Regions from separate parts of the Kribbella sp. NPDC050124 genome, predicted to be linked through region 1. Evidence: riboswitches for the same ligand, from Rfam matches in the RefSeq annotation. Region 1 holds a riboswitch; the other holds the start of a gene.
The links. A riboswitch is a leader RNA that binds a small molecule or an ion and turns the genes downstream of it on or off. The one in region 1 is predicted to bind FMN.
Positions count from the first base shown of each region.

Region 1 (15,431 bases):
CGACCGCCAACCGATCGCGCTTGGAGAGATCCGGTGCGGCGACGGCCACAGCTTCCCCGTCGTACCAGGCCCGGACGCCCGGGCGGAAACCCTGCCCGGCCCAGACGATCAGCGGATCGCCGGCACTCGCCGTCGCCAGGTCGGCCGTCGTCAGAATCTCGCGCACACCAGCAATTCTGACTCACTCAGCACGTTGCACGGCGTACGGGACCAAGTGGTGGTAGCCGCGGACCGAGACCCGCCGGAGCCGGCGCAACCGGTAGTCGGAGTGGCCGTCCAGCGCCGCGGCCAGCTCGCGATCGGCGAGGACGCGGCCGGGTTTGCACTCCGAGGTGAGGCGGGCGGCCAGGTTGACCACCTCGCCGTACACGTCGCCGAGCCGGATCAGGATGTTGCCGTAGGCAAGACCGATGCGCAGCTCGGGCAGTTCCCCCGCAGCGGCGACGGCGTCCTGCAGCGCCAAGGCAACCGCGGCACCCTGCGCGGCGGTGTCGGTGACGAACAGCACCTCGTCACCGATCGACTTGATCACCCGCCCGCCGTTGAGCGCGACCACGTCCGCGGCCGTGCCCTCGAAACGCTCGATCAGCTGACCGAGCTCGACCTCGCTCAGCCGACGCGCCAGCCGCGTGTAGCTGACGATGTCGGCGAACCCGACCGCGCGGATCCCGCGGGCCAACTGGTCCGATCCGGCCACCGCCCGGCCCGCCGCCGCGGCCAGGTGGCGGCGCCAGACGTAGGTCTGCAGCTGCTCCATCGCCGGGAGCAGCAGCCCGGCCACCTCGATCGCCTCGTCGGCGGACAGCTTCGTGTTGCCGAGGAACTCCAGGAACATCGCGGACTGCCAGGACGCCAGCCGGGACTGGGTCTGGCCGAGCTTGCGGGCCAGCGAGGACTCCAGCTCGGGGTCGATGAAACCGTCGTCCTCGAGGGCCGCGACCAGCCGCAACGCCTCGACGTCGCCGTCGGTGAAGGCGACCTCGTCGTCCGGCACGGTCGCGAACCCGAGCGCGTGCCACATCCGCTCGGCGCGGCCGATCGAGATCCCGGCCCGCTCCGACACCTGGATCCGGGTGAACTTCCGCTCGCCGCCGAGCAGCGCCTGCTCGAAGTCCTGCTGGACGGCCGCCGGATCGACCGGCGTCGCCGGCTCAGGAACCACCGCGGCGCTCGGCGATGGTGGCGTCGATCGCATCCCGGAACGCGGGCAGCCGGTTGGTCAGGTCGTCGAACTTCTCCCGGGTGAAGTGCAGCAGCTGCAGCCGCGACCTCGCCGTCACCGTTGCCGTCCGCAACGTGTTCTTCCGGACCGCCACCTCACCGGCGATGTCACCGGGGCCGAGCTCGGCGATCTCCTCGCCCTTCACCCGGACCGCCGCCGTGCCGCTCAGGATCAGGTACGCCGCGTCCGGCGGGGTCTGCTCCAGGATCAGCGACCAGCCGGCCGGCACCGAGACCTCCTCGCCGGCCCGGAAGATGTCCCTGATGTCGCGTCCGGACAGATCCGCGAACAACGGCAGGTCCCGCGGGGATGTCCTACCCAAAGCCACGTCGATCCTCCGAGCCCGCCGGGCCACCCCGGCGATCAGCCGATGTTTCCAGTCGGTAACTCTAACGGACGGCCCCGACCAGGAGTAAGGCCGGCCGACGCCGATGGACGGCGAGATGCGGGTGGCGCTCGACCTGCGCCCGGGTCGGCACCGGCTCGTCCACCATTTCCAGGCGGAATCCCTGCTCTCGCAGCGCACGCAGCACGGTCCCGATCGTGCGGTGATACTTGATCACACCGTCCACGAACCAGGTCCGTTGCCGCGGGCCCTCGTCCGCGTAGTCGTCGACCACACAATCGGCCGCGGTCAGCGGCGCGGTCACCACCGGATGCTCGATCGAGAACACGAAGGATCCGCCCGGCGTCAGCCACTGCGCGACCCGAGCGACCAGCCCCGCGAAGTCCTCGACGTAGTGCAAGACCAGGCTGCTCACCACCAGCTCCACCGATCCTGCCGGAAGATCGAACCCAGCCAGGTCCGCCCGGACGTATCGCACCCGAGGATGCCGAGCAGCCGCCGCCAGCATCTGCTCCGACGCGTCGACCGCGATTACGTCAGCGCCACCCGAAGCCAGCCGGACGGCCAGACCGCCTTCACCACACCCGAGATCCACGACCCTCAGCCCCTCGACCGGCGGCAGAACGGCGTGTATCGCCGGGATCTCGAGCTCGTCGTTGAGCCCGAGCCCCGTGCGCCGCAACTCCCGGTAACCGCTGAGGAAGACGGGATCGTCGTACAACATCACAGCCACCGGACCAAGTCGTGGATGTCGATCATCGGCAACTCCCAGCGCAACGCGAACTGCTCGAGGTCCGTAGGCCCGGCCATCACGCCGTCCGGCCGCATAACCTCGCAGCACACGCCCACCGGCACCAGCCCGGCCGCACGACACAGCGCGACAGTCGCCTCGGTGTGCCCGAGCCGCTCGGCCAGCAACCCGGGTCGCGCCGCGAGCGGGAACACGTGACCCGGCCGCAGGAAGTCCGTCGGTACGGCGTCCGGCGCCGCCAGCCGGCGAATCGTCGCCGCCCGCTCGACCGCGGACACCCCGGTCCCCACGGCGGACGCCAGATCGATCGACACGTGCATCGCCGTACCCTGCCGATCGCCCTCGCCCGGCATTGGCGGGATCTGCAGCCGCTCCAGTACGTCGGCCGCACACGGGATCGTCGTGTGTCCACAGGCGTTCGTGAGCAGGAACGTCATCGCCTGTGGCCGGAACCGCTCACCGGCGAAGACGACATCGCCCTCGCTCTCCGCAGTCGGGTCCCAGACCACGACGCCACCACCAGCGGCGATTTGCGCGACGACCTTCTGCACGCCGATCTCTCCACTGAGCTGACCCGCCCACGGCAACTGACTGACCGCCTTCAGCAGCTCGGGTCCCTGACCGTCGCGGGCCATCCGGACGAGCAAATCGCTCTCCAGGTTGACCCGGTCGCCTTCGGCCAACGCGCCGAGCGTCGTCTTCTCGAGGGTGTTCGGCACCAGGACGACCGAGAACCGGTCCTTCAGCACCTCGGCCACGGTGATGCTCACGCCGTCGATCGCGACCGAGGTCTTCGCCACCAGCTTCGCGAGCAGGCGATCCGGCGGCTTGATCCAGACCCGGCGGCCGGCCGGTTCGGCGGCGACCCGGAGCACCTTGCCGACCCCCTCGACGTGCCCCTGCACGAGGTGCCCGTCGATCCGGTCGCCCGCGGCGATCGGGAGCTCGACGTTCATCGTCGTACCGGCTGAGACGCGGTCCAGCGTCGTACGGCGCCTGGTCTCGTCCGTCACGCTCACCCGCACCTCGCCGGCGCCCGCCGGCTCCGCGGTGAACCTGACGCCGTCGAGACAGACCGCCCCACCCGGCGCGACCGCGATCGCGGACTTCACTCGCAGGACGTCGCCGACGACCTCGACGACCGCCGCGGTGTGCTCGATTCTTCCTGTGAACATGCTTCGCTCTCCGGCTGTGAGTTCCGGTCAGGGACCACCGTGGGGTCCGAGCTAGAAGCGGGGTATCACCGCGTGGCCCCGGTCAGCGCCGGGTCACTCCGCCACCGGCGGAGCCGACGGGCCCGGGAAGCTCCCGACCGTCACACCTTGGAATCGCACCAGCAGGAAGTAAACCACACCCAGCCATTGACCCGTTGACAACGAAGGACTACGTTCGTCGGAAATCGATTTCTCACGATCGTGCTCTGCCCCGCCCGAGGAGACAACGCATGCGGAAACGATTGCTACTCGTCCTGCCCGCGCTGATCGGAGCCGCCCTGGTGCCGGCCGACCAGACCTCCGAAGCCCAGGTGTCAGCGGTGCCCTCGCCCGCCGAACGCGTCGCCAAACTGACCGGTCCCGGATCGATCAACGACACCGAGGCGCGGTTCGCCCTGAAGGCGACCGACCTCGGAATCCTCTGGGACAACGGTTCGGAGGAGATCCTGACCGCGTTCGGTGACAGCTACGGCAGCGGCTGGACCGGACCGGGCGGAGGCGCCGGCGACCCGGCCACCATCGACTGGCGCTGCAACCTGCTGTTCCGCAGCAAGGACCGCAACCTGGCCGACGGGATGTCGCTGGACTCGGCCGCCGAGGACCACCCCGGCCACGCCAAGCAGTTCCTGGACTGCAAGAAGGTCGACCGGGACGAGCACACCGTGATCCCGACCGGCGGTATCGCGGTAGGCAAGCGGCAGTACGTGCAGTACATGTCGGTCAACTACTGGGGTCCGGCCGGCAGCTGGTTCACGAACTACTCCGGCTTCGCCTACTCCGACGACAACGGCGAGACCTGGACCAAGGACCCGAACGCCCGCTGGCAGAACACCAAGGCGTGGGACAACAACTTCCAGATGGTGGCCCTGGTCCGCGACACCCCCTCGGGCTTTGTCTACATGATTGGTACGCCGAACGGCCGCTTCGGCAACGCGCACATCGCCAGGGTTCCGGAGAAGCTGGTCCTGCAGAAGAGCGCCTGGCGATACTGGGACGGCCGGACGTGGTCGCCGCAGGAGAGCGCCGCGGCGCCGATCGCGATCGGCCCGGTCAGCGAGGTCTCCGTGCAGTGGAACGCGCACCTCGGCAAGTGGCTGATGATGTACCTGGACGAGACGCGAGCATCCGTCGTACTGCGGTCGTCGACGTCGCTGACCGGTCCGTGGAGCGGCGAGAAGGTCGTTGTCAAGGGCAAGGACTTCCCCGGCCTCTACGGGACCTACATGCACCCGTGGTCGTCCGGTGAGGACCTGTACTTCACGATGTCGCAGTGGGACCCGTACAACGTGTTCCTGATGCGCACCAAGCTGACCGACGACGGTCAGGCCACCAACCTGGTGACGGATCCCGGCTTCGAGGACCAGACCGGCAGTACGCCGACGTCGCCCTGGCAGCTCAACGGTCGCGGCGGCATCGACCGGACGAACCTCGGCCACAGCGGCGCCAACAACGCCTACGTCCGTGACTCGATCGGCACTCACCAGCTGCAGCAGAACGTCGCCGTCCGGCCGCATCACCGCTACCGCCTGTCCGCCTGGATGCGGACCGCGGAGAACAACACCGAGACGATGCTCGGCGTCCGCACCCTGCGCGGCAGCACGATCGCGCAGAAGACCAGCGGGGCACACCCGGCGTACGAGAAGGTCAGCGTCGAGTTCGACTCCGGTCGTGAGTCCCTGATCCAGCTGTACGGCGGCTTCTTCGGCCGCGGCCAAGACGTCTGGCTGCAACTGGACGACGTCGTCCTGGAGGAGATCGGCTGAGGCGGCTACTGAGTCTGGGCAGCCCGTCGACGAGACCGGCGGGATGCGGTCCGGCGACGGATCGGACGGCGGGGTCCGACCAAGCGTGGCCCGGCGAGGCGATCCTCGAGTCGCCGGGCCTCGCGGCGGATCGGCTGCGCGACGTACTCGCCGAGGATCACCCCGGACGCGAGCGCGACCCCGATCGCGACCGCGGTGGCCAGGCTGACGATGCCGATCAGGTTGCCGAGCCCCATCAGCTCGTACAGGCCCTTGTAGATGGTGAGTCCCGGCAGCAGCGGAATGGTGCCGGAGACCACGACCACCAGCGGCGGCACCCCGGTACGACGCCCCAGCGAGTAGCTCCCGAGACCGACCACGAAAGCCGCAGCCGCCGTCGACCACGCCGGTCCGAACGAAGCCCGCGTCATCAGCGTGAAGACGAGTGACCCGAGCGCCCCGATGATCGCGACCGGCGGCAGCGCCCGTGGCGGCGCGTACGACGCGTAGGCGAAAGCCAGCGCCATCAACGCGCCGGATCCGACCATGATCGGCAGATTCGCCAACTGGATCGTCTGCGCCTCGATGCCGACGTGCAGCCCGAGCTTGATCCCCAACGTGAGTCCGAGGCTGACCCCGGCGATGATCCCGCCGGTCAGCAGCATCGCCTCGAGACTTCGAGCCGCCGCGGTCACGTAGTACCCGGTGATCGCGTCCTGGACGGCACCGGTGAGCGCGATCCCGGCCAGCAGCATGATGATGCCCGCGGCAACGACCAGTGACGGTTTCACCGGCGCGTGGACGGCGTACAGGATCAACGCGACCGCGGTGGCGACGAACGCGCCCGCGACCTGCTGGTAGAACGCGGGCAGCCGCTGCCTGTTGAACCAGCGGTTGTTCAGGTCGATCACGATCGCGGTCAGGACCGCGACCAGCGTGATCAACCAGCCGCCACCGAGCAGCAGCGTCGCGCCACCCGCCATCACACCCCAGGCCAATACGGCGCTCCAGCGCGGGTACGGCGGTCCCGCCGAAGTCAGCCGCGCCAGCTCACGACTCGCCTCGTCCCGGGTCACGTCGCCCCGGGCGAGTCGCCGTACCAGCCGATCGACATCGGTCAGCCGGGAGAAGTCCTGCGAGCGGTAGCGGACGAGGCGGATGTGGGTCTCCGGCGCGACGTCGGGCGCCGCCTGGTACGAGATCGCCATCGAGGTGAAGGTGATGTCGACCTCGCAGCCGCGCAGCCCGCCGGCCGCGGTGACCCCGAGGATGGTCGCGGTGGCGTCCGCCGTACCGGCGCCGCTGGACAGCAGCACCTCGCCGACCCGCAGGGCCAGGTCGAGCGTCCGGTAGACGTCCTGCTGCTCCTCGCGATCCATCAGGCGTCGAGCAGCCGGTTGGCCATCGCCAGGTCGGTGATCAGGATGTTGACCCAGCCGCCGAGCAGGGCCGCCCGGATCGCGGAGAACTTCCGGTCGCCGCCGGCCACCCCGATCCGGCGCGGCACCGCCAAAAGCTCCTTGGCGGTCACCCCGATGACTCGCTGGTCGAACGTCGAGCGCACGTGCTTTCCCTCTTCGTCGAAGAACCGGAAACAGACGTCGCCCACCGCGCCGAGCCGGCGCAGCTCGTCCTGGTCGGCCTCCGCGACCGCGTTCCCACTGCGCTGCAGCAGCGGCGAGGGCTCGAGGCTGCCGATCCCGACCAGGGCGTCGGTGAGCTGTCCCCAGGTGCCCAGAACGTCCCGAACGGACACGTCGTTCATCATCGCCCGCCGGACCGCCGGGGTCCCGACCAGGCCCGGGGCGGGCAGGTAGACCGGCATCCCACCGGTCAGCTCGGCGAACCGGGCCGTCAGCCGGGTCGCCTGCATCTGCACCGCCGCGTCACCCAGCCCGCCGACGATCTGCACCACCCGGTCCACGACCGGCACGCTCTTGCGCGGCATCCGGTCGACCGCGCTGATCAGCGTCTCGCTCCAGGACGAGATGCCGATGACGTGCCCGCCGGTGAGCGTCATGTCGATGTACGCCGCGGCGCCCGAGCCGAGCGCCGGGAGGACGTCGTCCGCCATCCCGAGGGTGTCGACGACGACCGCGTCCCGCAGTCCGTACCGGCCCTGGAGCTCGTCCTCGAGGTCACTGTGCACCCCGCTCGGCATGGTCACCACGGTGTGCACGATGCCGACCTCGACGGCTTGCTTGAGCATCCGCGAGACCCGCGCCTGGGACAGGTTGAGCTCGGCCGCGATCTTCGGCTGCCGGATGCCCTTCTCGTGGTACATCCGGGCCACCTTCGCCAGCAGCCGCAACTCGTCCAGCCCTGGCTGGCGCACCGCGCGGTTGTTCACGTCGAGACCCCCTAACAGACGACGACTATAGGTCAGCCAGGCAGATGTACACGCGGGGCTGTCCACCGGCGTCGGGGAGGACGGCCCGCGGCGAGTCGCGCTTGCCGGTGGCCACCACCGAGCCGTCGCGCGGGTCCACGATCGTGTACGGCAGCGGTACGTCGTCGTCGAACACCGGCACCGTGCCGCCGTGCTCCCGATAGATGACCAGCAGCCGCCCCGGCACGCTCAGCGCCCGGCCGGAGATCACCCGGGTCCAGTCCGGTTCCATGTCGGTCGTCGGCAGTCCACGCAGGATCTTGGTGAGCAGACCGAGGTACGACGACCCCTCGAAGCCGACCGCCTCCCGCCAGCCCGCGCCCGGCGCAGCGAAGTAGTCCGAGTGCCCCGGCTCGTCGGGATGCAGCTTCCACTGCCACAGGCTGCCGGCGCCGTAGACGACGCCCATCGTGCCGCCCGCGCACAGGTTGCTCCACGCCTCGTGCCCCTGCCACCAGCCGGTCGCCACGCCGGTCCGCCCGGTGTTCTCGTACGTCGGTTCGCCATTCGCGATCGCCTTGACGGGCTGATTGCGCCACATGTCCGCCACCCGCTCGGGCACGTGTTCACCGCTGTGGCCCGTCTGGCACCACTGGAAGTCCAGCCAGTCCGCGTCCTGGTGGGCGTCCGCATGGATGTGTGGGCGGTAGTGGATGCCCGTCGGCTGGGCGTAGCAGTCCGTCGCGTGGACCTCGGCCCCGCCGGCTGCGATCTGGGGCTCGCGACCCGAGCCGTCCCCGCCGACCAGGTAGATCGCCGGTTGAGCGCCGTACCGGGCGACCAGGTAACGGCAGTAGCGGGCGTACTCCGCCGGCGGTACGACGGTGCCGGCGACGTCGAGGCCCTTCCAGCCGAAGCCGTGGAAGACAGGCTGGAGCACCGGGACCAGCCCGTGCTCGACCAGGATCCGGAGCAGTTCGTCGAGGTACTGGAAGTACTCGACGTTCAACTGGTTCAGGTGTCCGTCGGCGAGGTCCTCGAAGCCGACCGCGAAGCCCTCGTCCTGGGTCCGGTCGCGCGGACCGACAGCACGCATGTCCGGTTGCACGGTCATCAGGAGGACGGCGTTGAACCCCTTGGCCTGCCGGTCGGCGGCGTACTCCCGGACCTGCTCGGGGGTCGCTCGCCAGGGCAGCGCCCACGCAGTGTCCCCGGCGAGGATGGCGGGCGTGCCGTCCGCGTGCACCAGACTGCGGCCGCCGGGCGACATCCGCCAGAAGCCGTGCGCGTAGAACGGGTTGTTTTGGTCAGGATCGGCCGGTTCCACGTCGAGCTCGCCGCTGTCCGAGCCACTCGTCCAGGTCCACCGGCCGGGTGACGGCGCGGCGAAGCGGACCCGCCAGATGTCACCGCCGTCCCAGAACGCAGGACGCCGCAGCCGGAGACCGCTCTCGTGCTCGAAGTCCGCCCACTCCTCGGCGGCGTACGGCTCGTCGTGAGTGCGGGTCAGCGACAGCTCGACCTCACGCCAGACTGAGATGGACATGACACTCCAAGGGTGGTTGAGACGGATAGACTGACCGGCGAACAGCAAGACCACACGTGCTCTGGGGTCGGTGAAATTCCGAGCCGGCGGTGACAGTCCGCGACCCGCAGCTCCGCAAGGAACTGCGGTTGACCCGGTGGAACTCCGGGACCGACGGTGAAAGTCCGGATGGGAAGACGCACGTGGCAGTCTTCGCGGTGCGCTGCCGTCGTCGTGGCCGGACGTGCCCGCGGAGCTTGTCGTTGCCCCGGAGTGCCAGGCCGAGAGGACAACGACCGTGCATTCCGCGACAGCACCCACGCACTTGGACACCATCCAGCGCGCGATCGACGAGATCGCCCTGGGACGGCCCGTCGTGGTCGTCGACGACGAGGACCGCGAGAACGAGGGCGACCTGACCTTCGCCGCGAGCCTGGCGACCCCCGAACTGATGGCGTTGCTGGTCCGGCACACCAGCGGTTACGTCTGCGCACCGGCCGCGCCGGAGGTCCTCGACCGGCTCGAGCTGCCGCTGATGGTGCCGGACAACCAGGACAGTCTGCTGACCGCGTACACGGTGTCGGTCGACGCGAGCAGCGGGATCGGTACCGGCATCTCGGCCGCCGACCGGGCCCGGACCGTCCGCGTGCTGGCCGACGTTGCGGCGCAGCCCACGGACCTGATCCGGCCCGGTCACATCCTCCCGCTGCGGGCAGTGGAAGGTGGTGTCCGGCAGCGGCCCGGTCACACCGAGGCCACCGTCGAGCTCGTCCGGCTGGCCGGGCTGCCGCCGGTCGGCGTGATCGGCGAACTGATGAACGACGACGGCACCCTGATGACCGGGCCCGACCTGCGTGCGTTCGCCGACACTCACGGTTTCGCGATGATCTCGATCGCCGACCTGGTCAGCTACTTGTCTTGACCAGTTGGCGGGCGGAGTCCGCGATGCCCTCCGGCGAGAGCCTGTAGCGGTCCAGCAGGTACCCGGCCGACCCCGTGGGCGCGAACTCGGGGATCCCGAGGATCGACACCCGCGCCGGATGCTGCTGTACGACGGTCTCCGCGACCGCACCGCCGAGGCCGCCACCGGACACCGCCTCTTCCGCGGTGACGATGCCGGCCGTCTCCCGCGCGGCCGCGACCACGGCCTCGACGTCGAGCGGTTTCACCGTCGGCATCGACAGCACCCGGGCCGAGATCCCTTCGGTGGCGAGCTGTTCGGCCGCGGCCAGCGCCCGCCACAGCACGGTCCCGTTGCTGATCAGCGTCACGTCGTCGCCGCCCCGGACCGTGATCGCCTTGCCCAGCCGGAACTCGTAGTCGTCGGCGTACACCTTCGGCACGCTCATCCGGCTGACCCGGATGAACACCGGCCCGTCCGAAGCCGCCGCCCAGCGCAGCGCGGCCGCGGTCTCGATCGGGTCGGCCGGGACGATCACGGTCATGTTGGAGATCGCGCGCAGCCAGGCGATGTCCTCGATCGAATGGTGTGTCGGGCCGAGTTCGCCGTACGCGACGCCCGGGCTCATCCCGCACAGCTTCACGTTCGTGTTCGAGTAGGCGACGTCGGCCTTGATCTGCTCCAGCGCGCGGCCGGTCAGAAAGCAGGACGCGGCCGAGACGAACGGGATCCGGCCGCCGTTGGCCAGGCCGGACGCGACGCCGACCATGTCCTGCTCGGCGATCCCGACGTTGATCAACCGGTCCGGGAACGCCTTGCGGAAGCTGTTCAGCTTGCTGGACCCGACCGAGTCGTTCACCACCCCGACGATCCGGTGGTCCGCGTGCGCGAGCTCGGCAAGCGTCTCGACGTACGCGTCCCGGCAGTCGTACCGCGGCTGGTCCGCGATCGAGGTGGTGTCGACAACGGTCATGCCTGCTCCTTGGCGTATCCGGGAACAACAGCTTCCAGCTCGGTCAGCGCCTGCCGGAACTCCGCCGCGTCCGGCACCCGGTGGTGCCAGGCGACGTTGTTGCTCATGAACGAGATCGGGTGCCCCTTGTGCGTGTGGGCGATCACGAAGGTCGGCTTGCCGGGCCGGAAGGGTACGGCGGACAGCACGTCGAGCAGCTCGCCGTGGTCATGGCCGTTCACCTCCACCACCGCGAACCCGAACGCCATCGCCTTCTCCGGCAGCGGATCCAGGTCGTTGGTCTCCTTGGTGGTGGCGCCCTGCTGCAGCCGGTTCCGGTCGACGATCACGGTCAGCCGGTCCAGCTGGTACTGCGAGGCCGCCATCATCGCCTCCCAGTTGCTGCCCTCCTGCAGCTCGCCGTCGCCGACCAGCACGTAGGTCCGGCGCATCGACACGTCCAGCTTGGCCGACAGCGCGTGCCCGACCGCGACCGGCAGCCCGTGGCCGAGCGGACCGGTGTTCGCCTCGACCCCGGCGACCTTGTTCCGGTTCGGGTGCCCGTTCAGGGCGGACTCGGGCTTGAGGAAGGTGGCGAGCTCGTCGACCGGCAGGAACCCGAAGGTGGCCAGCGTGGTGTACAGCGCGCCGGCGACGTGCCCCTTGCTCAGGATGAACCGGTCGCGCTCGGGATCGGCCACCGTCTCCGGCGTGATGTCGAGCACCGCGCCGTACAGGGTGGCCAGGATGTCGATGGCGGAGAAGTCGCCGCCGATGTGGCCGGCGCCGGCGTGGTGGACCAGCTTGAGGTCCTGGATCCGGATCTGCCGGGCCGCCTCGGCGATGTGCGCCACCTGCTCGGCCCGGCTGCTGTGGATCGGCAGCCTGCCCAGCACCGGCATCGTCGTGTGTTCGACCGTCAGACTCATACGATCTCCGCCATCGAGCTCAGCAGCACCTTCTGGACCAGCTTCTGGGCGGCCAGCGCGTCGTGCGACGCCTGCGCCGCGGCCAACGCCTCGTCGTCCAGTACGTCGAGCGCGTGGTGCACCGCCTTGAGGAAACGGATCGCCTGCTTGGCCGCCTCGACACTGTCCTCGCGGAACGGGAACTGGTCCAGCTGCCAGACACCCTCCCAGTTGTTCTTTCGCAGCGTGTGGAAGAACTCGAACGTCTCGACCAGGTGCACCGAGCCGACCACCATGTCGTCGTCCCAGCCACGCAGGTTGTCGTTCACGTCGATCGCGAACAGCCGGTTGTAGTCGATCGCCAGCTGGGCGGCGTCGGCCGGGGTCTCCTGGCCGTACAGCGAGTGCCCGAAGTCGAGCAGGATGCCGAGGTTGGGCAGGCCGATCTTCTCGATTCCGAGCAGCGTCCGGGCGACGTTCGGGAAGATGATCTTCACCCGCGGCTCACGGGGCTTGTACTCGATCACGAAGTTGATGTCCGGGTGCGCGGAGACGAGCTCCTTCAGGCCGTCCAGCGCCAGGTTCCAGATGTCGTGGTAGTCCACCTGGAACGGGTAGTCCCAGCCGTCCTGGCCGGGCCAGAGCTTCACGTACGAGCAGCCCAGGTCCAAGGCCTGCTCGGTGGCGTTGTGCATCAGCTCCAGCGCCTGCTTGCGGACGCCGGGGTCGGGGTTGGTGAAGGATCCCTTGACGAAGTCGCGGGTGTAGATCTCCGGCGTGATCGCGATCGCCTTGAGGTTGTTGCGCTGCAGCGCGTCCTTGACCTCGTCCAGCGTCCCGTCGTACCCGGCGAACGGCCAGTTCAGGTCGACCACGGACAGGTCGCCGACGGCGCCGGCGCGGTCGATCTGTTCGAGCAGTCCGACGGGGTCGCCGTACCCGTCGGTGGCGTAGCGGTCCTTGTAGGTCGCGAAGTGCCAGATACCCGCGCCGAAGACCGGCATGTCAGTCATTGGTGGTTACTCCTTCGTGTGGGGCGGTTTCGGTCAGCCTTTGAGAGAGCCGGCGGTGAGGCCGCCGACGATCCAGCGCTGCAGGAGGGTGTACGCGATCAGGATCGGCACCACGGCGATCAGGATGCCCGCCGCGAGACCGGTGTTGTTGTTGGCGAACTGGCCCTGGAAGTTGAGCAGTCCGACCGGGATCGTCTTGTTGGCGTCGGAGTTCAGCAGGATCAACGCGAACAGGAACTCGTTCCAGGTCGCCACCGCGTCCAGGATCGCGACCGTGACCAGGGCGGGCAGGGACAGCGGCAGGATGATCGTGAAGAACACCCGCCAGTCGCCGGCGCCGTCGACCTTGGCCGCCTCGATGATCTCGTCCGGGATCTGCCGGAAGAACGACTGCAGCACCAGCACCTCGAACGGGATGCCGAACGCCAGGTACGGCCCGATCAGCCCGAAGATGCTGTCGGTCGCACCGGCTTGGCGCATCATGATGAAGACCGGCACGATGGTGATGTAGATCGGGATGGTCAGCCCGAGGAACACCGCGAACATCACCGTGGTGCGGAATTTCATCCGCAGCTTGGCCAGCGCGAACCCGAGCATCGCCGCGAGCAGCACGCCGAGCGGCACCTTGATCAGCGCCAGCAGCGCGCTGTTGCGGTAGGTGGTGGCGAAGTTGCCGATCCCCCAGGCGTCCTTGAAGTTCGACCAGGTGAACTGGTCCGGCCAGGACAGCGGCCCGTTGCCGACGAAGTCCGCCAGCGGCCGGACCGCGGTGACCACCAGCAACGCCAGCGGCGAGATCCAGAACAGCGCCACCACCACGAGCACCAACGTGATGACCAGGCCCTTACGGCCCTTCGACTGCTGACTGACCGGCTCGGTTTCCTTCGGTACGACGGGCGCGTCCACCCGGACCGGTGCGATCGAGGTCATGGGGCCTCCCGGCCTGGACTGAGGAGCGGAGGGAGCGAAGCGACTGGAGTGACGAGGGAAGGCCGGGAGTTCCAGCCCCATGACCACGCCGGCGCCGGAGGCCCGGCCAAAAGCACAGTCATGACGCCTCCTTCGTCTGGGACCGGACGTACGGGATGCCGACGGCGATCGCCACCAGGGTGATCACCACGGCGATCGCGGTGCCGTAACCGGCCTGGTAGTACTGGAAGACGTTGGCGTACATCCACGTGCCCATCACCTGCGTCGCCGTACCGGGGCCGCCGTACGTCATCGCGTAGATCATGTCGAAGACCTTGAACGAGTCGATCAGCGACAACGCCAGCACGATGTAGTGGGCCGGCCGCAGGCTCGGCATCGTGACGTGCCAGAACTGTTGCCAACGGCTCGCGCCGTCGACCGTCGCGGCCTCGTAGAGCTCGTTCGGGATCCCTTGCAGGGCGGCCAGGTAGAGCAGCATCGGGAAGCCGGTGCGCAACCAGATGGCCGGCACCATCACCGCCCACAACGCGGTCGAGTCCTGCCCGAGCCACGGCTGCGCCAACCCGTCCAGCCCGAGCAGTCGCAGGAAGGAGTTGATCGCGCCGTACTGCGGGTTGTAGAGCCAGCCCCAGATCGAGGCGATCGAGACCAGCGGCAGCACGGCGGGCGTGTAGAAGATCAGCCGCAGGACCGGCTTGCCGTGCACCTTGCCGTTCAGCGCGATCGCCAGCGCGAGCCCGATGACGGTCGGGACCACGATCGTCACGACGGTCCAGATCACGTTGTTCCGGACCGCCGTGACCACGACTGGGTCCTTCGGCAGGTCGACGTAGTTCTGCAGCCCGACGAAGCTGTACGTCGCGCTCAGGCCGTCCCAGTCGGTCAGGCTGAACCACAGTGATGACAACGCCGGGTACACCAGGAACGCGACGTACACCACCAAGGCGGGCAGGGCGAACAACCAGGGTGACCACTTGCCACCCCGTTTGACCTTCGCGGCCTTAGCAGGCTTGGAGAGTGCGACCGTCGCCATGAGCCCTACTCAGCCCTTCGCCCAGGCGGAGACGATCTCCTGCATCTTCTTCGCCGCCGCGTCCGGCGTGACCGAGCCCTGCAACAGGTCGCTCTGCACGCTGAAGTACTGGTCGGCCTCCTTCTTCGGGAACGCCTGGTCCTGGATCGTGTAGAACGGGTTGCTCCCGTACTTCTGCGCCCACTCCGCCGACAGCGGCAGCGCCTTCGGGTCCGGCTCGGCGCCCTTGACCGTCGAGGCGCTGACCTGCATCGCCTTCTGCGTCTCGGGCTTCACGATGAAGTCGATCAGCGCCGCGGCCTTGTCGGCGTTGCCCGTCTTGGCGTTGATCATGTAGCCCTCGACGAAGCCCGAGTGCCGGGCCGGCTGCTTGTCGGTGGGCAGTTCGAAGTTGCCGAACGCGGCCGGGCTCTTCTTCGCGGTCAGGATCGCGGCCGCCTCGGTCCACGGCCCGGTGATCGTGTACGCCGTCTTGCCCTGGACGTACGCCGGTTCGATGTCGGCCGGGTCGAGACCGAGCGCGCCCTGCGGCATCCACTTCTTGTCCTGCCACTTCTTGAACAGC
Region 1 covers NZ_JBITJU010000001.1:972,740-988,170, reverse strand. The annotation lists gene ACIBL3_RS04960 (GNAT family N-acetyltransferase) at 1-166, opposite strand, end outside; gene ACIBL3_RS04955 (adenylate/guanylate cyclase domain-containing protein) at 182-1,162, opposite strand; gene ACIBL3_RS04950 (cyclic nucleotide-binding domain-containing protein) at 1,152-1,550, opposite strand; gene ACIBL3_RS04945 (class I SAM-dependent methyltransferase) at 1,612-2,292, opposite strand; gene ACIBL3_RS04940 (3,4-dihydroxy-2-butanone-4-phosphate synthase) at 2,292-3,494, opposite strand; gene ACIBL3_RS04935 (DUF4185 domain-containing protein) at 3,764-5,296, shown strand; gene ACIBL3_RS04930 (threonine/serine exporter ThrE family protein) at 5,302-6,654, opposite strand; gene ACIBL3_RS04925 (sugar-binding transcriptional regulator) at 6,654-7,625, opposite strand; gene ACIBL3_RS04920 (DUF4038 domain-containing protein) at 7,651-9,150, opposite strand; FMN riboswitch at 9,203-9,336, shown strand; gene ribB (3,4-dihydroxy-2-butanone-4-phosphate synthase) at 9,428-10,051, shown strand; gene ACIBL3_RS04910 (transketolase family protein) at 10,035-11,003, opposite strand; gene ACIBL3_RS04905 (transketolase) at 11,000-11,911, opposite strand; gene ACIBL3_RS04900 (sugar phosphate isomerase/epimerase family protein) at 11,908-12,903, opposite strand; gene ACIBL3_RS04895 (carbohydrate ABC transporter permease) at 12,937-13,833, opposite strand; gene ACIBL3_RS04890 (carbohydrate ABC transporter permease) at 13,952-14,866, opposite strand; gene ACIBL3_RS04885 (ABC transporter substrate-binding protein) at 14,876-15,431, opposite strand, start outside.

Region 2 (15,431 bases), on a different contig from region 1:
GCGCAGAGACTCACCACCGTCAGCGGGCCGGGCGGCGCAGCATCCAGCGCCAGCCGGAGCTGCGCCTGCACAACCTCCAGACGCCGCGCGAGGAACGAACCGGGTACGTCGTAGTCGCCGTGCCAGCGGTGCCAGTCCATGAGGCTAAAGGCTACGGATCGCCACCAGGGTCGAGAGCGCGGCCTGGGTTGCCTCGTAGCCCTTGTCCTCGCGGCTGTCCGGGAGCCCGGCGCGGTCCAGCGCCTGCGGGTCGTTGTCACACGTGAGTACGCCGAAGCCGATCGGGACGCCCGTACTCACGCCGACCTGCATCAGGCCCTCGGTCGCGGCCTGGCAGACGTACTCGAAGTGCGGGGTATCCCCGCGGATCACGACTCCGAGCGCGATCACCGCGTCGTACCCGCTCTTCGCCGCGTGCAACGTCGCGACCGGGAGCTCGAAGGATCCCGGCACCCGGATCACCGTGTAATCGGTGACGCCGGACTCGTCCAGCGCGCGGATCGCCCCGGCCACCAGGGCGTCGGTGACCTTCGGGTGCCACTGCGCTCCGACGATCGCGACGCGGGCGCCGTCGGCCCGCGGGGTCTCGATGGTGGGTGCTCCACTGCCCGACATCAGCCGGCTCCGTTCTCTTCGGCGAGGACACCGGCGGGCAGGTGGTGGCCCATCCGGTCGCGCTTGGTCCGCAGGTACCGCAGGTTGTGTTCGGTCGGGTCGATCGAGATGCCCCGGCGCTCGACCACATCGATGCCGTAGCCCTGGACGCCGGCCAGCTTGTCCGGGTTGTTGGTCAGCAGCCGGACGGACGTGACACCGAGGTCGGCCAGGATCTGCGCGCCGGTGCCGTAGTCACGGGCGTCCGCGGGCAGCCCGAGGTCCAGGTTCGCGTCGACCGTGTCGCGGCCCGCGTCCTGCAGCTCGTACGCCTGCAGCTTGTGCAGCAGCCCGATCCCACGGCCCTCGTGCCCACGCAGGTACACGACGACACCGCCCTCGGCCGCCACCTGACGCAGCGCCTCGTCCAGCTGCGGACCACAGTCACACCGCAGTGACCCGAACACGTCACCGGTCAGGCATTCCGAGTGCAGTCGCACCAGCGTCGGCCCGTCCCCGATCTCGCCGCGGACCAGCGCCAGCTGCTCCGACCCGTCGACGACGTTCCGGTAGCCGTGGGCAACGAAATCGCCGTACTGGGTCGGCAGGGTGGTGGTCGCGACGCGCTGGATCTGGCTCTCGGTACGGCGCCGGTAGCGAATCAGATCGTCGATCGACACCAGCACCAGCCCGTGCTCGTCGGCGAACTCACGCAGCTCCGGGCCGCGCTTCATCGTGCCGTCGTCGTTCACGAGCTCCGAGATCACCGCAGCCGGCGTCAGCCCGGCCAGCCGGGCCAGGTCGATCGACGCCTCGGTGTGCCCCGGCCGCACCAAGACGCCGCCGTCGCGGGCGCGGAGCGGGAACACGTGCCCCGGCTGGACGACGTCGTACGGCTCGGACGCGGAGTCGGTCAGCACCCGGATCGTCCGGGCCCGGTCGGCGGCCGAGATCCCGGTGCTGACGCCGTCGCGGGCATCGACCGAGATCGTGTACGCCGTCCGCATCCGCTCCCGGTTGTGCGGGGTCATCAGCGGGATGCCGAGCCGGTCCAGCTCGGCGCCCTCCATCGGGACGCAGACCACGCCGGAGCTGTACCGGATCAGGAACGCCAGCAGCTCCGGTGTCGCCTTGGACGCGGCGAAGATCAGGTCGCCCTCGTTCTCGCGGTCCTCGTCGTCGACCACGATCACCGGCCGCCCGGCCCGCATCTCGTCGATCGCGTGCTCGATCGTGTCCAGCTTCAGCACATCACCCATGTCAGCCCACCACCACTGGTTCCGGAGCCACGGTCCGCTCCCGGTTCTGGATCCGCCACCAGGAGGCGAACCCGACGACACAGAACAACCCGTAGACGATGTACATCGTCGCCGACGGGTAGAACTTCGCCTGGATCAGCAGCGGTACGCCGACCACGTCGACGGCGATCCAGATCAGCCAGAACTCGACGAACCCGCGAGCCATCCCGTACGTCGCGAGGATCGAGCCGGTCAGGATCCACGCGTCCCACTGCGGTCCCCACGAGCCGAGCTCGCGCAGGACGACGTACGAGATCGCGTAGAGGACGACCGCGATGCCGAGAAGTTCGAGCCGTTCACGCGTGGTCGCCCACCGCGGCTGCACTGCCTTGCCCGCACCGCCGTGGCGGGTCTGGTACCAGCGGTACCAGCCGTAGAGGCTGACCAGCGCGAAGAACACCTGGCGACCGGCCTGACCCCATAGATCCTTGTCCTGCGGCGTGTCGAAGATGCCGCCGACGAAGACGGTGAACAGCAGGACGTTGCCGACGATGCCGACCGGCCACGCGGCGACCAGCCGGCGCATGCCGAACAGGGCGCTGCCCAGGCCGAACACGTTGCCGACGATCTCGCGAACGAGCACCGGCGAGCCGGCGATCTCCACCTCCGAGTGCAGCAACCAGTCGATCACTGGTCCCCTCCTTTGGCGGTGAGCAGCCGCTCGACGTACTTGGCGATCACGTCGACCTCGAGGTTGACCGTGTCGCCGACCGCGTTGCGGCCGAGCACAGTCAGCTCGAGCGTGGTCGGGATCAGGCTGACCCCGAAGGTTCCGGTCGCGTCGTCCACGTCGGTGACGGTCAGGGAGACGCCGTCGATGGCGATCGAGCCCTTCTCGGCGACGTACTTGAGGATCTCGGGCGTGGTCGCGACGCGAACGTCCTCCCAGTGCTCGGCCGGCGTGCGGCTCGCGATCGTCCCGGTGCCGTCCACATGGCCCTGGACGATGTGCCCACCGAGCCGGGCGTGAGCCGTGACCGCACGCTCGAGGTTGACGCTCGAGCCCTTGTCCAGGCTGCCCAGGCTGGTCCGCTTCAGGGTTTCGCGCATCACGTCGGCGGTGAAGACGCCGGCACCGTGCTCGATCACCGTCAGGCAGCAGCCGTTGACCGCGATCGAGTCGCCATGCCCGGCGTCCTCGGTCACCTTCGGGCCCCGAATGGTGAGCCGGGCGGCGTCTCCGTCCAGCAGGTCCAGCGACTCGACGGTGCCGAGTTCTTCGATGATGCCGGTGAACATCTACTTCCCTCCAAGAGGAGTCAGGGTCAGCCGGACGTCGTCGCCGAGACGGGTGACGTCCGCTAGCTTGAACCGCCGAAGGTGGTCGATCGATTCCGCGCCGAGATCGCCGATCGCGGCGTACCCGGAGCCGAGCACGGCCGGGGCGACGTACGCGACGATCTGGTCGACCAGCTGGGCGCGCAGGAAGGCGGCGGCCAGCGTCGGGCCGCCCTCGAGCCAGAGGTGCCGGATGTGGTGGTCGTCGAGCTGCCGGAGCACCTCGGCGGGGTCGTGCGTCGGCAGGATCAGTGTCCGCGCGCGGTCGTTGCGGACCCTCGCGGTCTCCGGGATCTCCCGGTCGCCGACCACGACCCGCAGCGGCTGCCGGGCCGCCGGTACGTCGTGCTCGTCGCGGACCGTCAGCTCCGGGTCGTCGTCCAGCACGGTCTGGGTGCCGACGGCAATCGCGTCGCACTCGGCCCGCTTGCGGTGTACGTCGGCGCGCGCGATCGGTCCCGTGATCCACTTGCTGGTCCGGTCCGGCGCGGCCGACCGCCCGTCCAAGGTAGTCGCGAACTTCCAGGTGACGAACGGGCGGCCCATCCGGACGCTGTGCAGCCACACGTGGTTGACCGCCTCGGCCTCCTCCTGCAGCACGCCCTCGATGACCTGGATGTTCTTGTTCCGGAGCGTCTCGGCGCCGCCGGCGGCCTGCCTGTTTGGGTCCGGTACGGCGTACACGACCCGCGCGACACCGGCCTCGATCAACGCGTCGGCACACGGCCCGGTCCGGCCGGTGTGGTTGCACGGTTCGAGCGTCACGTACGCCGTACCGCCGCGGGCCCGGTCGCCGGCCATCGTCAGCGCCACGATCTCGGCATGGGGGCCACCGGCAACGGCATGGAAGCCCTCACCGACCGGATGCCCGTCCCGGCCGGTGACGACACAGCCGACCACCGGGTTCGGGTGGGTGCTGCCGATACCCTTCGCGGCCAGCTCGATCGCACGCCGCATCCAGGCGACGTCGATCGGCGAAGCGTTGTTCACTCACGGTCCCTCGTTGTCACGGACGCACTCCGGGGGTCGTGACAACCGGCGCAAACGCACTGCCGTCCGGGGGTCGCTCGCCGCACCTCGCGGCAGACCTTGTGGGTCGCGTTGCCGAACGTCAGAGCGCACCCGCCGATCGCGTGCGCCTCCCATCCGGACTTTCACCGTCGGTCCCGGAATTCCACCAGGTCAACCGGCCGCTCAACTGCTGCGGCCGGGTCGCGGACTGTCACCGCCGGCTCGGAATTACACCGACCCCGGAGCACGCGAGTGGGTTCACTCGTACTTCAAGTGTGCCACCCCCACCCCACCCCACCAGGACCCAGGTCACATCCTGGTCACCCCCACCCAACGCTCACCCCCACCCTCAGCCCCACCCCAACGCCCACGACAAGCGCCCGCACCCCCCTCAGGCCACCCCACCCCAACGCCCAGGACAAGCGGCCGCACCCCACCCCAACGCCCAGGACAAGCGGCCACACCCGACCCCATCAGCCCAGCGCCACCCCACCCAACCACCTTCGCGACCATGCCCCGGCCGCCGGTTTGGTTCACTGTCGGCGGGCTGATCCCCACCGACAGCTGTTTCACCGCTGACGGGTTACAGCACGGCATCGGTGCGATAACCCGGCAGTGACTGGTAGGTCGAGGTGGCTGGGGGCTCGTGGTGGTTGGGGTGGGCTCGGCTGGTGGGGCGGTAGGTTTTCGTCGGTGGAGGCGTTTGCGGGGCGGTATCGGCTGATCGATCTGATCGGGACCGGCGGGATGGGCTCGGTGTGGCGGGCGTGGGACCTGCGGCGGTCGGCGTACGTGGCGGCGAAGGTGCTCGGGCAGCACGACGCCGCGACCCTGCTGCGGTTCGTCCGGGAGCAGTCGCTGCGGATCGAGCACCCGCACGTGGTGGCGCCGCACGGGTGGGCGGCTGACGACGACAAGGTCGTGTTCGCGATGGACCTCGTCCGCGGCGGCTCGGTTGCGACCCTGCTCGGCGACCACGGCCCACTACCGACGTCGTACGTCGCCGTACTGCTCGACCAACTGCTGCACGGCCTGTCCGCAGTACACGCGGCCGGCGTCGTACACCGCGACCTCAAACCCGCCAACCTGCTCCTCGACGCCACCGGCAAGGGCCGCCCGCACCTGCGCCTGTCCGACTTCGGCATCGCCGGCCTGCTCGACGAACCCCGGATGACCCGTCACAGCACAATCCTCGGCACCCCCGGCTACATTGCCCCCGAACAACTCGCCGGCGCCGATCCCGACCCCCGCCAGGACCTCTACACAGTCGGCGCCGTCGCCGCCGAACTCCTCACCGGCGAACGCCCCGGCCCCGACGGCAAACTCCCACCCGTCGAAGGCCCCCTCGCCGAGTTCATCCACCGCAGTACGGCGACCGACCCCACTCACCGCCCCACCACAGCCCGCGGTGCCGGCCGCCTCCTGGCCGAGTCCGGCGCCCTCCCACCCACCTCCACCACCCCCTGGTCCACCCACCCCGACTCCCCCGAAGTCTTCGACCAACTCCCACCCCTCCCACCCCCATGGACCCCCACCGGCCCACCCCCAACCAACCCCATCCCAGCCCCAACCCCACCACCATCAACCACCAACCCCGCCCACTACCCAACCCCGCCGCCCGCCCCAGAACCCACCACCCCAACAACCCCGACATCAACCACAGGCCCCGCCGACGCCAGCGTCGCCGCCCGCCCCGCCATACCCACCCCCGCCCGAATCCACCCCTCGCACACCCCCGCCACATCCCCGACCACCTCGGCATCACCCGCCTCGGCATCCCCCGCCTCCGCTACCACCACCCAGGCCGCTCGCCCCGGCAGTCGCCTGCTCGTCTGGGTCGCCTCGTTGAGCTTCACCGGAGCACTAGCCCTCCTAGGAACAGCCACCTGGCTCGTCCTCAAGTAGCACCAAACCCCAGACGGCTCCGGAGCTTGAGAAGCGCCCCATGACCGCTTGGTCAGCAGCAGGTCCGCTCAGCTCGCCGTACGGCGGTCGAGCCGGAGCTCCGGCGGTCCGGCGGTCGAGTCGGCGGTCCGGCGTTAGGCGGGCGGTCCGGCGTTAGGGCGGGCGGACGGCGGTGAGTTGGCCGTGTGTCTGCTGACCGAGTTCTGCAACGTCGGTTGGAGGGACCGGTTGGCCCACCGAGGGTTTGCACGTTGCTGACGCGTGCGAGGCGCCGGGGTGGAGTGGGGCGAGGGCAGGCCATGGCGTTGGTTGGCTCGGAGTTGCCCGTGCGATCGGGTGTCCAAGGGCTGGAGGCCCGCTAGCCGCAGGCTCCTGGCTCCTCCTTAACTGAGGCCTGACGCGGGGCAGGTTCCAGGGGCTACTGAGGCGGGATGCGTCACGGGTGAGATCAACAGCACGGCGCCGGCTGACGTGGGCAGAGCCCGGGCTGTGGGCCCGGGCTCTGGTGGGGTGCGTGGCGGGTTAGTTGTACGGCGGTTGGGACGGGCGTTGGCCGCGTTGGTTGGGGTGGCCGCTGGGATTGGGGTGGTTGGGGTACTGCTGGGGGCCGGAGCGCCATGCGGTGGCGCTTGGTTGGGTTATGGCGGGCTTTCGGCGAAGGCGGAGGAGGGCTAGGGCGCCTACCAGGAGGAGGACTACGCCGCCGCCGGAGAGGCCGGCGATGAGGGCGATGGGGGTGGTGTCGGTGGAGTTGGGCGGGTTGCCCTGGACGGGGCCGCCGGCCTGGGGGGTGCTGCCGTTTTCGTTCTCGTTGCCGGATTCCGAGGGGGTGGCGGTCGGTGACGGGGTGACTGAGGTGCCGGCGACGGGGGTGGCGCCGTCGACGTACTCGGGCTTGCCGGTGCCCGGCGTACCGACCACTCCGACTGTCAGCGTGATCGGGACAGTGAAGGCCCTGTCGTTGTCCTTGCGGGTGAGTGAGACGGCGACGTAGTACTCGCCGGGCATCGAGGTGCCGGTGTCCTGGTTGTTGGCGCCGTTTCGGTTCAGGTAGCGGATCTCCTTGGTGGTGATCGCCTGGACCGTGCCCTGCCTGGTCAGCACGCCGCGCTTGCCTGCTCCTCCCGGCACGTTCTTCGCGAACACCGAGTACACGTCTTCACCGATCGGTGAGATCAGTGCCGTGTCCAGGTAACGAGTACCTCCGAGTGCCTCACTGGTCGCTGCGCCGAGCTTCGGCACCGTGAACTGGGCCTGGATCCGCTGACCCCAGTCCGCCTTCACGCGGTACAGCTGAAGCTCGCCCGGCATGATCGTCGTCTTGTAGCTGCCGGGCTCGAGCAAGGGAGCGTCCGGGAAGCTCGATCCGGGGACGATCTCGCGCGGGGTCGTGCCCGGCATCTGGGTCCACACCGGGTCGCCGGCCTCTGCGGGCAGGTTCGCCGTCGACGTCACCGGCGGCTCCTCGTCGATCCGCAGCTCGAACGGCACACCCTTGAGTTCGCGGAAGTCCTTGCCCGGTGAGACTGTCAGCACCAGTTGCTCTTCGTCGGCGCACTCCTTCTGCCAATCCGACCAGCTCGAGGCGGTGCCAGTCGCCAGTCCTTGGTCGCTGCCGAACACCCGCGGATAGCTCCAGCCACACTGGTCGCCGCCGAGGGTCTTCAGCTTCACCTCGGCCTGGACCACCAGCTCTTCGCTCGGGATTCGCCGGAAGCTCACCCCGGCCCGCAGGGTGGATCCCTTGATGCTGCGCTTGATCAGGTAGTAGAGGGCGGTCTCGTCGCCGCCGAACGTGTCCGAGTAGTGGCCCGGGGCAACAACCGGCGCACCTTCCTGCTGCGGCCCACCGTGGATCGGGGTACCGGAGATGCGGAACGGGCGGAACGCTCGGGTCGACAGGCGGTCCAGGCCGGCCTCGAGGTCGATGGTGGAGTCCGCGTCGTAGTAGTCGCCGCGGCCTTCGCGGGCGACGCACTGCAGCTGGGTGCGGGCCTTTCCGCCGACGCGGAAGCCGACGACGTCGATCTTCAGGTCGATGCCCTGCTTGGCGATCGACCGCGCCACCTCGCACGGGTCGGGCGCGCAGGTCGCCTCACCGTCGGAGACGAGCACGATCGTGCGCTGACCGGTCGGACCGAGGTCCTTCGCGGCTTGCTGCAGCGCGTACCCGATCGGGGTCTCGCCGTACGGCTTGTACTTCGCGATCGCGGCCTGCAACTGTGGCCGGTTGTCCGTCCCGATCGGCACCGTCAGCTGGGTATCCGTGCACGCGCCGGGCTGGCTGCGCTTGAAGACCGTCGCGCCGTACACCCGCAGGCCTACCTCGGCCTCCGCTGGGAGCTTGGTCATGACGCGACCCAGGGCGGTGCGCGCGGCGACGATCTTGGTCTGCCCGTCGCCAGCCGGCTCTTTCATCGAGCCGGACGAGTCGAGCACCAGGACCAGCTTGCTGTTGCCCGGGTCGGGATCGGCGTACGCGGACCCGGTCGCCAGGCCGGCCAGTAGGGCGGTCAGCGTGATGGCGAGGATCGCCCACACCGCGGGGCGGCGGTGCCGCTGCAGAGCCGTCATCGTTTCCTCCAGTGAGATTCGCTGCCGCAAACACTGACCGTTTGCGATCGCAAATGTCAAGCGGCGATCCACACCTCTTGCGCGTGCCACCTCGTCCACAAGTCGCGGGAGGCGACTGGAAATTCGCGTTCGCAACTGCGAAGATGGTTTGCAGTCGCTATCACGGCGGCGGTCGGAGGGGTTCACAGACATGGATCAGACAGCGCACAACCTGCAGCAGCAGACCGAACTGTACGGCGAGCCGCTCGGTGAGCTCGTTCGCCGAGTGGTCGGGCCACTCGGGCTGACGCAAGGCGGCGTGGCCCAGGTGATCGGGCTGTCTGCGCCGATGCTTTCGCAACTGATGAGCGCCCAGCGGGTGAAGATCGGCAATCCGGCGGTGGTCTCGCGACTGAAGGCGCTCGACGATCTCGCCCACCTGGCGATGATTGGGGAGGTCAGGGAGTACGACATCCCGGGAGCGCTCGATGCGATCCGGGGCGCCACCGGGGCGTTCACACGGTCTGACCCGACTACACACCTGCCGAGACCGGGGTCCGGCGGGTCCGCGCAGGCGGGCGGTGGGTCCGGGCAGACGCCGGGTGGGTCCGGGCAGGCGGCCGGTGGGGCCGGGCACGCGGTTGGCCAGCCCGGGCAGGTGGGCGGTGGATCCGGGCAGGCCGGCGGCCATCCAGGGCAGGCAGGTGGCCAGGCGGGGCAAGTGGCTGGGGCGGCGTTTGCTACGCCGCCGATGCTGGGTGGCGACGGGGCAGCTTTGGGGCAGGGGCACGCTGGGTTGTCGGCGGCGGCTGCAGGCTCTGTGGTGGGGCAGCCGCCGGCGCGGGCCGTCGTACGTGAGATTCAGGATCTGTTTCGGGCTGTTGCTTCGGCGGACGAGGTCCAGCGGGCGGCGGGCGCGATCGCGGGCGAGTCGCCTGCGCTGGCCGAGTTGCTGCTGACGTACGGCGCCGGCCGGACGGCGGACGCACTCGCGCACTACGAGCAACATCACGGCTGACCACCACAGGCGTCGAGCCGATCCGGTAGGTGGGGCGAGCGACGAGGCGTCGGCCCGGCAGCGGCCGATGCGGTGAGTGATGCGGCGGCCGACGCGGGCGGTGACGCGGGCGGTGATGCGATGCCCGATGCACGGAGAACCCGATCCGGACCTTCTGGCCCGGCTCGTGGTGGGCGGGTGATGCGGTCGGCGATGCGGCGGCCGACCCGGGCAGTGAGGGTGCTGGGCGATGCGGGTGATGAGGTGCTGGGCGATGGGGTGGGTGGGTGATGCGGTCGGTGATACGGCGGCCGACGCGGGCGGTGACGTGCTGGCCGATGCGATGGGTGGGTGATGCGGTCGGCGAAGCGGCGGCCGACCCGGGTGGTGAGGGTGCTGGGCGATGCGAGCGGTGACGTGCTGGCCGATGCGATGGGTGGGTGATGCGGTCGGCGAAGCGGCGGCCGACCCGGGCGGTGAGGGTGCTGGGCGATGCGGGTGGTGAGGTGCTGGGCGATGGGGTGTGGGTGGGTGATGCTCGACACGTCTTGGGGGGGTGGGGTGTGGCCGGGGTCACGGGGATTGGTTTAGATGCTGGGGTTTTGGGTGGGATATAGCACGGGGTGGGTGGACATTGTGGGGGTGTCTCAGTGGGTGTCGGGGTGGAATGGCGCGGGTGGGGGTGGTGTTGGGTTCGGGGGCGGGCGGTTGGGCCTGCTTTCGACTGTTTGAGGAGATGTTGTGCGCGCGTTCAGCGGCTTTCGGCGGATCGTTGCGGTGGGAGCCGCGGTCACCTTGGCGTTCTCGATGGTTGCCTGCGGCAGCGATGGCGGCGGCGAGGGTGCGGCCGGTGACGACCTGGGGCTGATCGACGGCGGGACGTTGCGGATCGGGACGCTGACCGACGCGCCGCCGAACGTGTACGTGAAGGACGGCAAGTTCACCGGGTTCGACAACGACCTGATCACCGCGGTGGCGGCGAAGCTGAACCTGAAGCCGGAGTTCGTCGGCACCGACTTCTCCGCGCTGCTGTCGCAGGTGAACGGCGGCCAGTTCGACCTTGGCAGCTCCTCCATCACGGTGACCGAGGCGCGCAAGAAGACGGTTGCCTTCAGCAATGGGTATGACTTCGGCTACCTCGGGCTGAACACCACCAAGGACTCGGGTATCACCACGTTCGACCAGCTGCAGGGCAAGCGCGTGGTGGTCGTCCAGGGCACCGTGCAGGACGACTACGCCACCCAGAAGAACCTGAACCCGGTCCGAGTGCCGAACTACAACGCCGCGCTCGGCCAGCTCAAGGCCGGTACGGCGGACGCGTGGGTCTCGCCGGCCGAGATCGGCGAGAAGATGGCCAAGGAGCAGGGCGGCGGCACGGTGATCCTGGCCGCCAAGGAGCTCAGCGACGCGCCGATGGCGTTCGCGGTGGCCAAGAACAACGACAAGCTGCGCGAAGCCGTGAACAAGGCGCTCGACGAGGTGATCGCCGACGGCACCTGGACCAAGCTGGTCGAGCAGTACTACCCGGGTCGCGCCGTACCGGCGAACTTCAAGCCGGGCAGCGGCACCGTCACGCCCGCGGCCGGCAGCACCCCCACTCCCGCAGCCGGCTGATGGACATCTGGTCCACGCTGAACGACACCTTCCTCGACTGGGGGTCGATGAAGGAAGTCCTGCCCGAGATGCTCAAGGTGGGACTGGTCAACACCCTGATTCTGGCGGCCGCCTCGGTCGTCCTGGGCACCTTGCTCGGCATGGTCGTGGCGGTTCTCTCCCTGTCCCGGAAGCGCTGGCTGCGCTGGCCGGCGAAGATCTACACCGACATCTTCCGCGGCCTCCCGGCGATCCTGACGATCCTGCTGATCGGGCAGGGCCTGTCGCCGATCACCCGGCACTGGTGGGGCCCGAACCCGTACCCGCTCGGCATCCTCGCGCTCTCGCTGATCGCCGCCGCCTACATCGGCGAGATCTTCCGCTCCGGCATCCAGAGCGTGGAGAAGGGCCAGCTCGAGGCCGCCCGCGCGCTCGGCTTCAGCTACACCTCCGGCATGCGCCTGGTCGTCATCCCGCAAGGAGTACGGCGAGTGCTGCCGGCGCTCGTGAATCAGTTCATCGCGCTGGTGAAGGAGTCGAGCCTGGTCTACTTCCTCGGCCTGCTCGCCAGCCAGCGGGAGCTGTTCCGGATCGGCCAGGACGCGGCCGCGACGAACGGCAACCTGTCGCCGCTGCTGCTGGCCGGCATCTTCTACCTGGTGATCACGGTGCCGCTGACCCACCTCGTGAACTACTTCGACAAGCGCCTGCGCGAGGGCCGTCCGTCGGACGAGAGCACCAGCGCGGACAACGTCGTACGGGAGGAGTTGGCGCATGCAGACCACCGTTGAGGCGGCCAGTCTCGAGGTCGAGGGCGTCGAGCTGGCGTTCGGCAGCAACAAGGTGCTGCGCGGCGTCGATCTCGCCGTACCGGCCGGGCGTACGGCGTGTGTCATCGGGCCGTCCGGATCCGGGAAGTCGACGTTGCTGCGAGCGGTCAACCGGCTGCTCGAACCGGAAGCCGGGGACGTCCGGCTGGCCGGTGAGTCGGTGCTGAAGGGCAACCCGGACGAGCTGCGGCGGCGGATCGGGATGGTGTTCCAGCACTTCAACCTGTTCCCGCACAAGAGCGTGCTCGAGAACATCACGTTGCCGCTGCGCAAGATCAAGAAGCTCGGGCCGGAGGAGGCCGAGGTCGCGGCGCTGGAGCAGCTCGAGCTCGTCGGCCTGGCGAACAAGGCGCCGGCGCGGCCGGGCACTCTGTCCGGCGGGCAGCAGCAGCGGGTCGCGATCGCGCGAGCGCTGGCGATGAAGCCTGAGGTGATGCTGTTCGACGAAGCGACGTCGGCGCTGGATCCGGAGCTGGTGAAGGGCGTGCTCGGTTTGATGGCGGATCTCGCGCAGGCCGGAATGACGATGGTCGTGGTCACGCATGAGATGGGGTTCGCCCGCGAGGTCGCCGACCAGGTGGCGTTCATGGACCACGGGGTCGTGGTGGAGTCCGGCGTACCGGAGCAGATCTTCACCGCGGCGGAGTCGCCTCGGCTGCAGCAGTTCCTTTCTCAGGTGCTCTGAGACCCCTCGGCGGTTACCTGAAGGCACCGGCCCGTCACATCGCGCGATGCCCCAGCGTCCGGTATGCGGGGATTGTTGACGCGGCAGCGGCGTGGCCTGCTCGGTTTCGGCGGATCGCACCCGACAGTGGTCGGAAGTGATGACCGCCACCGCCCTGGGGGACACATGGCATTGACACGCGCCGGCAACCGCTTGGTCGGTCTGGCGATGATGGTGGCGGTCAGCGTGGTGATCGGCACCGTCGTGGTCGCGGCAGCGCGCACGCCGGGCAGGCCGCAGCCCGGCAGCCCCGCGGCGGCGGCGCCACTATCGGCCGCCGCAGCCGCTGCCGTGCAACCGGCGAAGTACGTCGTCCTGACCTTCGACGACGGCCCAGACCCCGTCTACACGCCAAAGATCCTGGACATCCTGGCGCAGTACGACGCCAAGGCGACGTTCTTCGAGGTCGGCCGGAACGTGGTGAAGCACCCGGCGCTGACCAAGCGCATCCACGACGGCGGCCACAGCGTGCAGAACCACACCTGGTCGCACGCGGACCTGCGGCACCTGTCCGCCGGCGCGTTCCGGAAGCAGGTAGCGGACACGGACCGGGCGATCCGTACCCAGACCGGCCAGGTGCCGGGCTGCCTCCGGCCGCCGTACGGCGGGATCAGCGCCCAGGTCACGCAGCGGGCCAAGGTCCTCGACAAGCAGCTGATCGTCTGGACGGTCGACTCACGCGACTGGACCAAGCCTGGTACGGCGGCGATCGTGAAGCGGGTGCTGACCGGCGTACACAGCGGCTCAGTCGTCCTGATGCACGACGGCGGAGGCAACCGCGCTCAGACGGTCGCCGCGCTGCCCACCATCCTGAAGACGCTCAAAGCCCAGGGCTACGGCTTCCGCACGGTGACCTGCTAGGCCAGCGCTTCGACGAGAGGTACGACGTCCGCGATGGACTCCACGATGCGAGTCGGGCGGTAGGGAAAGCGGTCGACCTCGTGCTCGCCGGTGGAACCCGACAGCACGAGGACGCTGCGCAGACCGGCCTCGAGGCCGCTGATGATGTCGGTGTCCATCCGGTCGCCGATCATCACGGTCGTCTCGGAGTGCGCCTCGATCCGGTTCAGCGCGCTGCGCATCATCAGCGGGTTCGGCTTGCCGACGAAGTACGGCGCGACGCCGGTGGCGCGCGTGATCAGGGCCGCCACCGAACCGGTCGCGGGCAGCGGGCCCTCGGTCGACGGGCCGGTCGGGTCCGGGTTGGTGGCGAGGAACCGGGCACCGTCGGAGATCAGCCGGATCGCCTTCGTGATCGCCTCGAACGAGTACGTGCGGGTCTCCCCCAGCACGACGTAGTCCGGCGCCCGGTCGGTCAGCACGTAGCCGATCTCGTGCAGCGCCGTGGTCAGGCCGGCTTCGCCGATCACGTACGCCGTCCCGCCGGGACGCTGGTCGTCGAGGAACTGAGCCGTGGCCAGCGCGCTGGTCCAGATCGCTGTCTCCGGGACATCGATGCCACCGGCAAGCAGTCGGGCGCGCAGGTCGCGCGGGGTGAAGATCGAGTTGTTGGTCAGAACCAGGAACTTTCTCCCGGACTTCTGCAGGACGGTGATGAACTCACTCGCCCCGGGGATTGCGCGCTCCTCGTGCACGAGGACGCCGTCCATGTCCGTCAGCCAGCTCTCCACGGGCTTGTGCTCTGACATGGCCCCCATCGTAGTGCTCGCAAAAATTGTCGGTGATCGGAGTGAGAATGCGGGCGTGAAGCTTTCCGGGTACCGCGAGCTGTGGCGCACGCACGGCGTGATGGCGCTGCTGGCAGCGTCGTTGCTGGCGCGCCTCCCGGTGCTGGCCACGATGGTGCCGGTGGCTTTCCTGGCCAAGGACCTGAGCGGATCGTTCCGCTGGGCGGGCGTCGTCGCGGCGGCGTACTCGATCGGCATGGCGATCGCCGGACCGCTCTGGGCGAGGACAGCCGACCGCCGCGGCGCGCGTGGCGTGCTCCTGGTGACCGGAATGTCCTGGAGCGTCGCATTGGCTGAGCTCGCGGCGCTACCTGGCGGGCTTTACCGGCTCATGCCAGTTCTGACCTTCCTCGCCGGTTCGCTTGTGCCGCCGGTGATGCAGACACTGCGCGCTGCCTGGCCGCGGGTCGTCCACGGTCCGGCCCTGCGGACTGCGTACGCGGTGGACGCTACCGCGCAGGAGTTGTTGTTCATCGTCGGCCCGATGCTCGGGGCAACAGCCGTAAGCGTGGCGAGCCCGCGACTCGGTGTGCTGCTGGCGGCAGCGATGTCCGCCGCCTTCATCTGGTGGTACGCGTTGCAGCAACCGCCACCCATCCACCACGACGAGGCAAGCGGACCACGACTGACCGCGCGGCAACTGCTCTGGCACCGCTACCGCCTGCCGCTCATCCTCTCCTTCGGTCTGTGGGTGACAGCGTTCAACGGCATCTCGCTCGGCATCGTCGCGTTCGCGGACGAGCACGGTCAGCGGCTGATCGCCGGCATCATGGAGGCCGTCTGGGCGTTCGGCAGCCTCGTCGGCGGCGCTGTGGCGGGCGCCTTGCCAGGCCGCCGTACGTCGTACTTGTGGCGAAGAGCGGCTCTGGTCGCCGTCGGGATGCTGTTGTGCGTGTTCGCGACCTGGTCGCCGGTGTCGTTGGGGATCGCGCTCACGTTGTCCGGGCTGACGCTCGCGCC
Region 2 covers NZ_JBITJU010000008.1:256,039-271,469, reverse strand. The annotation lists gene ACIBL3_RS21115 (class I SAM-dependent methyltransferase) at 1-140, opposite strand, end outside; gene ribH (6,7-dimethyl-8-ribityllumazine synthase) at 145-615, opposite strand; gene ACIBL3_RS21105 (bifunctional 3,4-dihydroxy-2-butanone-4-phosphate synthase/GTP cyclohydrolase II) at 615-1,853, opposite strand; gene pnuC (nicotinamide riboside transporter PnuC) at 1,855-2,523, opposite strand; gene ACIBL3_RS21095 (riboflavin synthase) at 2,520-3,131, opposite strand; gene ribD (bifunctional diaminohydroxyphosphoribosylaminopyrimidine deaminase/5-amino-6-(5-phosphoribosylamino)uracil reductase RibD) at 3,132-4,160, opposite strand; FMN riboswitch at 4,300-4,433, opposite strand; gene ACIBL3_RS21085 (serine/threonine-protein kinase) at 4,875-6,086, shown strand; gene ACIBL3_RS21080 (VWA domain-containing protein) at 6,609-8,660, opposite strand; gene ACIBL3_RS21075 (hypothetical protein) at 8,851-9,657, shown strand; gene ACIBL3_RS21070 (substrate-binding periplasmic protein) at 10,378-11,250, shown strand; gene ACIBL3_RS21065 (amino acid ABC transporter permease) at 11,250-12,020, shown strand; gene ACIBL3_RS21060 (amino acid ABC transporter ATP-binding protein) at 12,004-12,744, shown strand; gene ACIBL3_RS21055 (polysaccharide deacetylase family protein) at 12,910-13,644, shown strand; gene ACIBL3_RS21050 (HAD-IIA family hydrolase) at 13,641-14,441, opposite strand; gene ACIBL3_RS21045 (MFS transporter) at 14,488-15,431, shown strand, end outside.
Region 2: another riboswitch for FMN. It lies ahead of ribD (bifunctional diaminohydroxyphosphoribosylaminopyrimidine deaminase/5-amino-6-(5-phosphoribosylamino)uracil reductase RibD); the one in region 1 lies ahead of ribB (3,4-dihydroxy-2-butanone-4-phosphate synthase).